3 regions of the Proteus columbae genome follow, and region 1 is predicted to be linked to each of the others. Evidence: predicted binding sites of a transcription regulator. Region 1 holds the regulator's gene; each other region holds the start of a gene.
What was found. The regulator PurR, encoded in region 1, represses purine synthesis genes. The targets are predictions, from matches to a motif close to CANGCAAACGTTTGCNTG.
Positions count from the first base shown of each region.

Region 1 (4,296 bases):
TCGTAAATGAAGCGGTAGATTGGTTTTCATCAGTGACTGATTTTTGTTTAATGTTTTTTAGCATTAATGTCGGTAACATTAGAACTAATGTTACAGCCATTAACACCATGAAAATCATACGCCAGCCACCGTGATTTAATAACGAAGCACCGATTAAAGGTGCAAGTGCTGGTGATAATGCAACCAGTGGCATAATTAAAGCAAAAACGTGCTGAGCGCGAGATTCATCAAAACGGTCGATGACAAGAGCTTGCCAAATAACAGCGGCAGAGCAAACGCCGAAAGCTTGTAGGAAGCGCATAGCAAGTAAGCCAGTTGCACTCTCAACCCACAGCATACCAAGACAGCCTAAAGAGAAAAGGCTTAAACCAATAAGTAGAATAGGCTTACGACCGACTTTGTCAGAAAGAGGTCCCCAAAGTAATTGAGCAACAGCAAAGCCAAATAAAAAGATACTTAAGCTATTACTAATAGCACCTTCGCTGATAGAGAGTTCACGCTGCATCATACCAAATGCAGGTAAGTACATATCAATAGCTAAGTAACCTAGCATACTCAAACCCGCTAGGTACACCATAAAGCTCATAGGTGTTTTTGATTGTGTGGAAGTTTTAGAATTCATTTTATTTTCTATGCTATGTGATGTAGAACATTTTATGTATTGTAACTAAGACCTATTTTACTTGTGAAACGGGAATATTTGGTTAATGCTGTGAAAAATTTTCAAAGGAATAAACTCTATGTGGTCAGAATACTCTTTAGAAGTTGTTGATGCAGTTGCAAGAACAGGAAGTTTTAGCTCCGCTGCTCAAGAATTGCACAGAGTGCCATCCGCCGTTAGTTACACTGTTCGGCAATTAGAGGAATGGCTTGCCGTTCCTTTGTTTGAGCGCCGTCACCGTGATGTAGAATTAACCGATGCAGGTAAAATTTTCATCAAAGAAGCACGATCTGTTATCAAAAAAATGAATGACACTCGGCATCTTTGTCAACAAGTTTCTAATGGGTGGCGCGGTCAATTTAGTATAGCAGTTGATTGCATTGTTAAACCTGAAAGAACACAACAACTTATTCTCGATTTCTACCGCCATTTTCCTGATATTGAGCTGTATGTCTACCCTGAAGTGTTTAATGGCGTATGGGACTCCTTAGTTAATGGTCGTGTTGATTTAGCGATTGGTGCAACAAGAGCCTCACCAATTGGTGAACGTTATAGTTTTAGAGATATGGGATTTATGCCTTGGCGCTGTGTTTGTCATGTTGATCACCCTTTAGCGAAAGCACAACATCCATTAACGGATGATGAGATGCGACCTTATCCAAGTTTATGCTTAGAAGATACTTCACGCAGTTTACCAAAGCGTGACACTTGGGCGCTAAATAATCAGCGTAGAATGGTTGTTCCGACATGGGATATGGGGCTTGAATGCTTGTTAGCGGGATTATGCGTAGGAATGGTGCCTTGGCATCGTGCTGAACCTTTAATTGAACAAGGTAAGCTGGTTACTTTACAACTGGCACAACCATTGCCAGACAGCCCATGCTGCCTGACGTGGGTCGATAAAAGTGAATCACCCGCTTTGACATGGTTGTTAGATTATCTTGGAGATAGCCAAACCTTAAATGAGGAATGGCTTCGCTAGAAATCAGATAGCCGAATAAATCTGAATTAACGACGGTAGTCAATAAAAGGACCGTCAGCAACTGAACGGCGCTCAACTAATCGTGGATGAACTTCGATTGTTTGGGCGTCTTCGCGTTTGTTGACGATGCGATCAAGCAACATTGACAAAGCCATTTGACCTAAACGCTCTTTTGGCTGGTGGACTGTGGTTAATGCTGGCGTAAAATAACGCGCATTACGAATATTGTCGTAACCCACAATGGAAATATCGAAAGGAACACGTAAACCTAGCTCATCAGCGGCACAAATTGCGCCCATTGCCATCACATCACCACCACAAAAAACAGCAGTAGGGCGATGTTTTTGATTTAGCATCTGATACATGGCTTTATAACCAGATTCTGGCTCAAAGTCGCCTTGTACAATCCACTCATCTTTTACTGTGATTTTTGCTTCTTCCATGGCTTTTAAGAAACCTTGTAAGCGACCACCACCGGTATTACGTTCTAATGGACCAGGGATAATACCAATATCACGATGACCACGTTCAATAAGGTAACGACCCGCAATATAGCCACCATGAAAAGCATTATCGATAATCGTATCGGTAAAGTCACCACGCGCCTTACCCCAATCCATGACAACCATTGGAATATTACGATAGCCTTCTAACAGTGTCAGAAGGTGATCGGGGTATTCAGAACACATGACTAATAACCCATCAACACGTTTTTGTGCCAGCATCGCTAAATAGGCTTTTTGTTTATCGAGGTTATTATGTGAATTACATAAAATCAGTGTGTAGCCTTTGCTATAACAACTATTTTCAACAGCTTCAATCACTTCAGCAAAGTAAGGAGCTTCACTGGACGTGGCTAACAGGCCAATAGATTTGGTGTGATTGACTTTTAAACTACGCGCAACGGCACTAGGCGAATAATTTAATTCTTTTATAGCGGCCCAAACTGCTGCCCGTGTGTTCTCAGCAACAAAACGTGTTTTGTTGATCACATGAGAAACAGTCGTGGTTGATACGCCTGCGCGTTTTGCCACGTCTTTTATTGTTGCCATGGTGTGGAAAACTCCTGACCTTCATTGGTCTCTTTTATCTAATTTTATGGTTTAACTGCCAGTATAGTCATACATAGGGCAAACACTGGCAATAATTTAGCGATTAGCTGTGAATTTTGTATGATCTAGCTCAAAAGTGAAAGTATTAATCAATGTTATAAATTGTGCACTAGTCGCTATTTTAGCAAATTTTGATATGTGATAATAATTAACCATGACAAGGTTATGGTTAAAAAAGTGTATTATAATCATTTTGAGGGAGAAATAGATGGATACGGATCTGAAATTTGGTTTGAGTACAGCAGTAGCAGCGCTTGTTATGATTGTTTTATTTTCGACTATGTTGTTCTAATCACTGCTTTATAGAATATCCGATCAATTTAAATAATAGATTATCGAATATCTGAATATAACAAAGGGCTCAAGGCCCTTTGTTATTTTGTCACCAAAAATGAATCTCAATCACTCACCTTTGATTATCAAGCTCAATTAAGCAAGGTTAGCTTCAACAAATGACCAGTTAACCAGTGCCCAGAACTCTTCTAAATATTTAACGCGCGCATTACGGTAGTCGATGTAGTAAGCATGTTCCCATACGTCTACTGTTAACAGTGGTTTGTCTGCGCCTGAAACTGGAGTAGCAGCATTAGACGTGTTAACAATCGCAACTGAACCGTCTGCTTTTTTAACTAACCAAGTCCAACCTGAACCGAAGTTTTTAGCTGCCGCATCATTAAATTGCTTTTTGAACTCTTCAAAAGAGCCGAATGCTTTGTTGATAGCATCAGCAACTTTACCTGTTGGTGCGCCGCCTGCATTTGGTGCTAAACAGTTCCAGTAGAAAGTGTGGTTCCATACTTGAGCTGCATTATTAAAGATACCACCATCAGTAGATTTGATGATTTCTTCTAAGGATTTGCTTTCTAAATCAGTACCTTTAACCAGGTTATTTAAATTGGTTACGTAAGTTTGGTGGTGTTTGCCGTAGTGATATTCTAAAGTTTCTTTAGAGATGTGTGGCTCAAGAGCATCTAACGCATAAGGTAATTTTGGTAATTCGAAAGACATTGCGTACTCCTTTAAACTATCTATTTCGGGTTTTGTGCCTGAAATCATTCCATCAAAATCATTTGAATTGATAGAATGAGGCAAATGAATCACTAAGTTGTTACTATTTTGCTAATTATTTTAACAAAAATCTGCTGAAATAACAGCTAAATATCTTTTATCTATAGTTATAAGCCATATAGATTAATTATACTCATAAGAGTATATCCCACAGAGCAACTCGTAAAGCAGTAAAATATCGACTGTGTTTAGAGCCTATATCCTCTGATTGTTGCATTTTCTGCTTACTCTATCATCAGTGTATACATCATTTTCACTACGACTAAGAATAGAAATAATGCAAATATTTGGCGAACTCTTGGAATAGGTAGGCGATAAGCAACTTTTACACCGACAGGGGCGAAGAGAATGCTGGTAATGCTTATTCCAATAAAGGCAGGTAAATAAACAAAGCCTAAATAATAGTCATCAATATTTGTTTGATTCCAACCATAGATAATACCCATGATTGTGCCAATGGAAGCGATGATGAC
Region 1 is NZ_CP043925.1:1,777,139-1,781,434, forward strand. Features, by position in the region: gene punC (purine nucleoside transporter PunC) at 1-622, opposite strand, end outside; gene punR (DNA-binding transcriptional activator PunR) at 741-1,643, shown strand; gene purR (HTH-type transcriptional repressor PurR) at 1,670-2,695, opposite strand; gene F1325_RS19560 (YnhF family membrane protein) at 2,964-3,047, shown strand; gene sodB (superoxide dismutase [Fe]) at 3,185-3,763, opposite strand; gene F1325_RS08620 (sulfite exporter TauE/SafE family protein) at 4,048-4,296, opposite strand, start outside.

Region 2 (4,296 bases), 830 kb from region 1:
CCGAAAATGCTTTTTGTGATGTTTTTGCAGAAATTGAACAAGCTAGAGGCGATATCTCGCTCACTTTTTTTGAATATGGCACTCTGGCTGCGCTGAAGTTATTTCAACAAGCACAACTTGATGTTGTTATTCTTGAAGTAGGATTAGGCGGTCGGTTAGATGCTACAAATATCGTTGATGCCGATATTGCTGCTATCACAAGTATTGCCCTCGATCATACTGATTGGTTAGGCGCAGATAGAGAGCATATTGGTCACGAGAAAGCCGGTATTTTCCGAGCCAATCATTATGCTGTTGTGGGTGAGCCAGATATGCCTCATTCCATTGCACAAGTTGCCAATGAAAAACAAGCCAAGCTTTTCCGTCGTGGAACAGATTGGTCTTTTGTTATTGAAGGCGATCACTGGCAGTGGCGTTGTGCTGATTGTGAATTTGATGCGCTGCCAATCCCTAATATTCCGCTAGCCAATGCGGCGACAGCGATGGGGGTTATTCGTTGCTTGCTTAAATCTGATGACAAAGTCAGCCAAGCAATAACACAGCAAAGTATTGTCGACGGTATGTCTCGTGCACAATTACCAGGTCGTTTTCAGGTAATTTCTCAACATCCTTTGGTTATCTTTGATGTGGCACATAATCCTCATGCAGCAGGATATTTAGCGGAAAAGTTATCACAATTACCACAAAAATCTGATACTCAAGTGCGTATTGTTGTTGGTATGCTGGGTGATAAAGATATCGCAGGCACTTTAGCGTGCTTAACACCATTGGCTGATCATTGGTATGTAGCTCCACTTAATGAATTTCGTGGTGCTTCTGCGGATGTGTTAGCTCAACATCTCGAGAAACCAATGGTATTCGATAGTGTTGAAAATGCATGGCAACAAGCAATGTCCGATGCTGCTCCTAACGATATTGTTGTGGTTTGTGGCTCATTTCATACAGTCGCGCATGTGATGGAACTTTTGGAAAAGGAGAGTGTGGGTGGCAAGTAAATTTCAAAATCGCTTAGTCGGTGCCGTTGTATTGGTGGCAGTAGGGGTCATTTTTTTACCTGCACTGCTCGACGGCGATAAGAAATATAACGAAGACCAGTTCGCCTCTATTCCTTTAGTACCCAAACCAGGTGATGAGCAAGAAATAGAATCTATCGCCCCGATAGAGCAAACTTCAGTGCCTTCTACTCCATCAGAAGGCGCATCTGAAGGTATGCTTTCTGAAGCAGTGACAGGTGTCGAGCAACCTGCTGTTACAACACCTGAACCACCTGCTGTTGTACCTGTTACACCACCGGTACAACCACCACAACAGCCAACGCCTATACCAGAGCCTCAGGCTGTGGTTACGCCACCAGTACAACCACCAGCACCACCCGTACAAGAAACTCAGCCACCGAAAGGCGAGGCTTGGGTTGTTCAATTAGGTGCGTTGAAAAATGCGGCGAAGGTAGAAGAAATTATTGCGAAAATGCATTTCTCAGGTTATCCGGTATATACCGTACCCGCACGCCCTGTTGCTGGACAAGTGACTCGAATTTACATTGGTCCTAGTGCATCTAAGTCAGAATTACAGGCTATTTTGCCTCATTTAAAAGAGCTTACGGGCTTACAAGGTGAGGTAAGGGCATATAAGCCTTAATTTTTTCTAAACGAGTCATCAGATGAGTGATGTAACAAAGCGTTAACTTATTGCGGCGATTATGATTTTTCATATCGCCGTAAATTATTTTGAAATTAGCGAAAATTAGCATTACGCAAACGTTTTCGTTTTCTGTTAGAATGCTTCCGTATTAATGCGGAGCATCATTATTGGATAAAGAATTTATGGTCTGGATAGATTACGCCATCATTGCCATTATTGGTTTTTCCGCATTAGTCAGCCTGATCCGTGGCTTTGTTCGTGAAGCATTGTCACTCATCACCTGGGGTTGTGGTTTCTTTGTTGCTAGTCAGTTTTATCCTTATCTTGCCGTCTATTTTACCCGGTTTGAAGATGAGCTGGTTCGTAACGGGATTGCAATAGTCACGTTATTTATTGCGACACTGATTGTCGGTGCTGTTGTGAATTATGTGATTAGCTCTCTTGTTCAACGCACAGGGTTATCAGGTACAGATCGTGTCTTGGGGATCTGTTTCGGGGCTTTAAGAGGCGTGCTGATAGTTTCAGCATTACTTTTTGTTTTAGGCGCATTTACGCCTATGGCAGATAGCGCTGATTGGCAACGTTCTGAGCTTATTCCTCAATTCAACCATATTATTAGGTGGTTCTTTGACTACCTGCAAAATGCGTCAAGTTTCGTGTCGGAGAGAATATAACCTCTCCGTCTGGCTGATGAGGATCTATTCATGTGCGGTATTGTCGGTATCGCTGGAGCTAATCCAGTAAACCAATCAATTTATGATGCGTTAACGGTGTTACAACACCGAGGTCAAGATGCAGCAGGCATTGCAACAATAGACGGCAACAACGGTTTCCGTCTTCGCAAAGCGAACGGACTGGTTAAAGATGTGTTCGAAACTCGTCATATGTTGCGTTTAAAAGGTACTATCGGGATAGGGCATGTCCGTTATCCAACTGCGGGTAGTTCTAGTGCATCAGAAGCGCAGCCTTTTTATGTGAATTCACCTTTTGGTATTACGTTGGCGCACAATGGTAATTTAACCAATGCGCATTTATTACGTCGCCAATTATTTGAAACAGCACGTCGCCATATCAATACCACCTCTGATTCTGAAATCCTGCTCAATGTATTGGCATACGAATTAGACCGTTTTGACCATTTCCCGCTTGAGCCTGATAATATTTTTGCAGCCGTTGCGGCAATGCATAAAAAACTCCGCGGGGCTTATGCTTGTGTTGCTTTGATCATCGGTCATGGCTTACTGGCTTTTCGTGATCCCTTTGGTATTCGCCCTTTAGTATTGGGTAAACGTACCTTAGAAGATGGTCGCTATGAATACATGGTCGCATCTGAAAGTGTTGCGCTTGATACTTTAGGTTTTGAATTTTTACGTGATGTTGCACCGGGTGAAGCGGTTTATATCACAGAGCAAGGGCAACTCTTTACTCGCCAATGTGCTGAAAATCCGCAGTTAATGCCTTGTTTGTTTGAGTATGTTTACTTTGCTCGTCCTGATTCCTTTATCGATAAAATTTCGGTTTATAATGCGCGTTTACGTATGGGGCAGAAATTAGGCGCTAAAATTGCCAAAGAATGGGATGATTTACACATTGATGTTGTGATCCCAATCCCTGAAACATCTTGTGATATTGCCTTAGAAATTGCGCATATTCTCAATAAACCTTATCGCCAAGGCTTTGTAAAAAATCGCTATGTTGGTCGTACCTTTATTATGCCGGGTCAGCAAGAGCGTCGTAAGTCAGTTAGACGTAAACTGAATGCAAATCGCGCAGAGTTTCGTGATAAAAATGTTCTGTTGATTGATGACTCGATTGTCCGTGGCACAACGTCAGAGCAAATTGTCGAACTCGCAAGAGAAGCGGGTGCGAAGAAAGTCTATTTTGCCTCAGCAGCGCCAGAAGTTCGCTTCCCTAATGTGTATGGTATTGATATGCCAAATGCCAATGAGCTTATTGCTCATGGACGTGAAGTGGATGAAATTCGTAAATTAATTGGTGCTGATGGACTTATTTTCCAAGATCTCACTGATTTAATCGCCGCAGTACAAGAAGAGAATCCTGATATTAATCAGTTTGAATGTTCTGTATTTGACGGTGTTTATATTACGAAAGATATCGATCAAGATTACTTGGATTATTTAGAAAATCTACGTCGTGATGATGAACATAAAATTCGTGATCAGAATGAAATAGAAAATTTGGAAATCTATAACGAAGGCTGATTTTTCGGTAAGATACCTTCCTTATAAAGCGTCGATGCTAGTGTGTTCTGCATCGACGCTTGTTTTTTGAGGGTTAATCATCATAATGATTAACAAAGGTATATATTCTGAGGATTATAATGAAAAAGCTGATAGTTGGGCTAACAGGTGCCAGTGGTGCAATTTACGGCATACGTTTATTAGAGATACTAAAATCTGTGCCGTCAGTTGAAACACATTTAGTGATTAGCCAAGCTGCACGCCGTACGATTTCATTAGAAACTGATTATTCGCTAAAAGATATTCATGCTTTAGCGGATGTGATTTATGACGATCGCGATATTGGCGCATCTATCTCTTCAGGATCGTTTCGTGTCAATGGAATGGTCATATTACCCTGCTCAATTAAAAGCCTGTCAGGTATTGTTCATAGCTATGCAGATACCTTAGTCAC
Region 2 is NZ_CP043925.1:2,610,812-2,615,107, reverse strand. Features, by position in the region: gene folC (bifunctional tetrahydrofolate synthase/dihydrofolate synthase) at 1-995, shown strand, start outside; gene dedD (cell division protein DedD) at 985-1,638, shown strand; gene cvpA (colicin V production protein) at 1,824-2,315, shown strand; gene purF (amidophosphoribosyltransferase) at 2,346-3,863, shown strand; gene F1325_RS12500 (UbiX family flavin prenyltransferase) at 3,983-4,296, shown strand, end outside.
Region 2: cvpA (colicin V production protein) is a predicted target of PurR. The motif match lies at 1,751-1,768, and genes of this name have one in related genera.

Region 3 (4,296 bases), 2.0 Mb from region 1:
CAGCAAAACGCCATTGCTAATGGTGACGTTTCCATCATTATTGGAACGCATGCTATTTTCCAAGAACAAGTTAAATTTCACTCTCTAGCCTTAGTGATTATTGATGAACAACACCGATTTGGTGTACATCAACGCCTCGCCTTATGGAAAAAGGGTGAAGAGCAAGGCTTTCATCCTCATCAATTGGTGATGACAGCAACGCCGATCCCTCGAACATTAGCGATGACAGCCTACGCTGATATGGACACGTCTATCATCGACGAATTACCGCCTGGGCGCACACCTGTTACCACTGTCGCTATCCCTGATACTCGCCGTAATGACATTATTGAACGCATCAGGCTATCTTGCACAGAAGAAAATCGACAAGCCTATTGGGTATGTACCTTAATTGAAGATTCTGATGTTCTGGAAGCGCAAGCGGCTCAAGTTATCTATGATGAACTTACAATTGCACTGCCTGAAATCAAAGTGGGATTGGTACACGGGCGAATGAAACCCGTAGAAAAACAGGCAGTAATGGCTGCATTTAAAGAAAATGAGCTTCAACTTTTAGTTGCGACAACAGTGATTGAAGTCGGTGTTGATGTACCTAATGCAAGTTTAATGATCATTGATAATCCAGAACGACTGGGACTCGCACAGTTACATCAATTACGTGGACGGGTAGGCCGAGGCGCTGTCGCCTCTCATTGTGTCTTGTTATATAAAACACCACTCACACAAACAGCACGTTTGCGATTGCAAGTATTAAGAGATAGCAATGACGGTTTTGTGATTGCACAAAAAGATCTCGAAATCCGTGGCCCCGGTGAGCTTTTAGGCACTAAGCAAACGGGTAATGCACAATTTAAAGTCGCTGATTTGTTACGCGACCAAGGACTTATTCCTGAAGTTCAGCGTATCGCTCGTTATCTACATCAACACTACCCTAAGCATTCTCAAGCCTTAATCGAACGCTGGCTGCCTGCCAAGACACAATATAGCCAAGCTTAAGGTTACTTTTTTGCATGGTTTAGCGTGCGTTTAATCTCGCTTTGGGTTGATCTTGAAATATTCGTAAGTTAAATACATATAGAAAAACACCTCAATGTCGATATTCAACATTGAGGTGCTCTTTAACGTTTTTGAAACTCTTTTAATTTATAGCAACCAAACTACCCTGCAACTATAGGCGTAAAAAACGGTAGCATCAGATACAGTTTAATCACTATTGCATTCACAATATCAATAAAGAATGCACCGACCATAGGTACGACCAAGAACGCAAGATGAGACGGTCCAAAACGGTCTGTTACAGCTTGCATATTTGCAATCGCCGTTGGTGTAGCACCTAAACCAAAACCACAGTGACCTGCTGCTAAAATCGCCGCATCGTAGTTTTTACCCATGACACGGAAAGTGACAAAAATGGCATACAGTGCCATTACACCTGCTTGAACACCAAGGATAACCAACATTGGTATCGCCAGTGATGCAAGCTCCCATAATTTCAAGCTCATTAATGCCATCGCTAAGAATAACGATAAACTCACGTTACCTAAGACTGATACCGCTCTATCAAAAACACGGTAGAACCCAAGCATTGAAAGGCTATTACTTAAAATAACGCCAATAAACAGAACGCACACAAAGGTCGGTAATGAGAATGCTGTACCTTCTAACAGTTGAGAAAGGAACGTACCTGCCATTAAACAGATAGAGATCATCGCAATAGTTTCTAATAAAACCATTGAAGTGATCATTCGGCCTGTTGTCGGCTTCTCAAACGCTGTTGGCATTTCATGGTCGTCGGCGCCTAATCCTGGCGTTGGGATATTTTTGATTAAGTAGCGTGCAACTGGGCCACCAATCAATCCACCTAACACTAAACCAAAAGTAGCACAAGCCATCGCCACTTCAGACGCGCTCATAAAACCATAATTTTCAACAAAGGTTTTACCCCAAGCAGCCCCTGTACCATGACCACCCGATAATGTAATCGAGCCAGCAAGTAATCCCATTAATGGATCAAGACCTAACATTTCTGCTAATGCAATACCGACTGTGTTTTGTACTAACAACAGTCCAACAACAACAAAGATGAAAATAAAAAGCGCTTTTCCTCCCGCTTTTAAGCTTGCGAGGTTTGCGTTTAAACCAATTGTTGCAAAGAATGCCAGCATTAATGGATCTTTTAATGAGAGGTCAAAACTTACTTCCCAATCCATAAAAGATTTGAATGCTAATAGAAGAACTGCAACAAGTAGCCCACCTGCAACGGGTTCTGGGATCGTATACCGTTCTAAAAAAGGAACAGATTTCACTAACTTACGTCCGATCAAGAGAACCAAAGTGGCCGCAACCAGCGTGCCATAAACATCAAGATGATACATTTATGTACCCCGTCTTATTTGTTAATTTTATATAAAAATACTACGACGCTAAGTTCATCCATAAACAACGCCAAAAGCAGGTATCCCCGATTAGAAAAAAAAACGGAGACAAACACAAGTTAAAACATATAAAAATGTGAGCGCCTCTTATGCATTTTGATAACATCATTTTTACGCAAACGATTGCTTTTGTGGCGCAGATCATTAAAATACCGTTTTTGTCGAATAAGAAATTCACACCATGGTTACTTCAGAAAATCAAAATTTGCCTAAAAATAGTGACGTTTCAATTAAAAAAAATAGCGAACTTCTTTTTGCTTTAGAAGAGAAACCGCCATTACCACAAACACTTTTTGCTGCTTGCCAACATCTCTTAGCCATGTTTGTTGCGGTTATCACACCTGCGATCCTCATTTGCCAAGCATTAGGATTACCTGCACACGATACTCAACGCATTATCAGCATGTCTTTATTTGCATCAGGCATTGCCTCTCTTATTCAAATTCGGGCATGGGGACCAATAGGTTCAGGATTGTTATCAATTCAAGGTACTAGCTTTAATTTTGTCGCACCTTTGATTATGGGCGGATTAGCGCTAAAAAATGGAGGGGCGGATATTCCAACGATGATGGCGGCACTTTTTGGTACATTAATGGTCGCCTCATTAACCGAAATCATCCTTTCTCGTGTACTTCATTTAGCAAGGCGCATCATTACACCTTTAGTTTCTGGTGTCGTAGTGATGATAATCGGTCTCTCTTTAATTCAAGTTGGATTAACCTCTATTGGTGGTGGTTATGCAGCCATTGAAAATAATACCTTCGGTGCACCACAAAACCTGTTATTAGCAGGCTCTGTACTTATTGTTATTATTTTACTTAATCGACAAAAAAATCCTTATTTACGCGTTGCTTCTTTGGTCATTGCAATGGCTGTGGGTTATGTTCTTGCTTGGGCTTTAGATATGTTGCCCACACCAGCAGAACATCAAGAAACACCTTTTATGACTATTCCTGAACCCTTTTATTATGGGTTGTCATTTGACTGGCATTTACTTATTCCTTTAATGCTGGTGTTTATGATCACATCACTAGAAACCATTGGGGATATTACAGCAACTTCAGATGTTTCAGAGCAACCCGTTAGTGGTCCTTTGTATATGAAACGTATTAAAGGGGGCGTATTGGCTAATGGAATTAACTCTATGGTTTCGGCATTTTTCAATACCTTCCCAAATTCTTGTTTTGGTCAAAATAATGGCGTTATTCAATTAACAGGCGTTGCAAGTCGCTATGTAGGTTATGTTGTTGCCGCAATGCTCGTTATCTTAGGCTTATTTCCATTCGTTGCAGAATTTGTGCAAAGAATTCCTGAACCCGTATTAGGTGGAGCCACATTAGTTATGTTCGGTACGATAGCTGCATCTGGTGTACGTATTGTTTCCAAAGAAGCACTAAACCGCCGAGCCATCATGATCCTTGCGATTTCACTTGCAGTAGGATTGGGCGTTTCACAGCAACCTCAAATCTTGCAGTTTGCACCTGATTGGCTAAAAACATTGCTGTCCTCAGGTATTGCTGCTGGTGGTTTAACTGCCATTATTTTAAATCTTATTTTTCCACCAGAAAAATAATCATTAATTAGCAACATAATAATAAAGCGCTATCTTCATAATAAAAAATAGCGCTTTATTTTTACGCTAAAACAGGGTCTTTTTACACAAGCATTCCTCTTCAAATTGCGATAATTAATATGTTTACTCATGTTATCTACAAAAGAGAGCGACTATGCCAACGCCACTTAATATTGTTAATAATAAAGCACTTCAATATCTTAAAAATCATCCATCAACTGAAAGTTATCATATAAAAACAATAGGACAATTTTTAACTTATTTAAAAGATTCTATTTTATCGTTATT
Region 3 is NZ_CP043925.1:3,819,646-3,823,941, forward strand. Features, by position in the region: gene recG (ATP-dependent DNA helicase RecG) at 1-996, shown strand, start outside; gene gltS (sodium/glutamate symporter) at 1,158-2,375, opposite strand; gene F1325_RS17780 (uracil-xanthine permease family protein) at 2,617-4,008, shown strand; gene F1325_RS17785 (hypothetical protein) at 4,163-4,296, shown strand, end outside.
Region 3: gltS (sodium/glutamate symporter) is a predicted target of PurR. The motif match lies at 2,548-2,565, and genes of this name have one in related genera.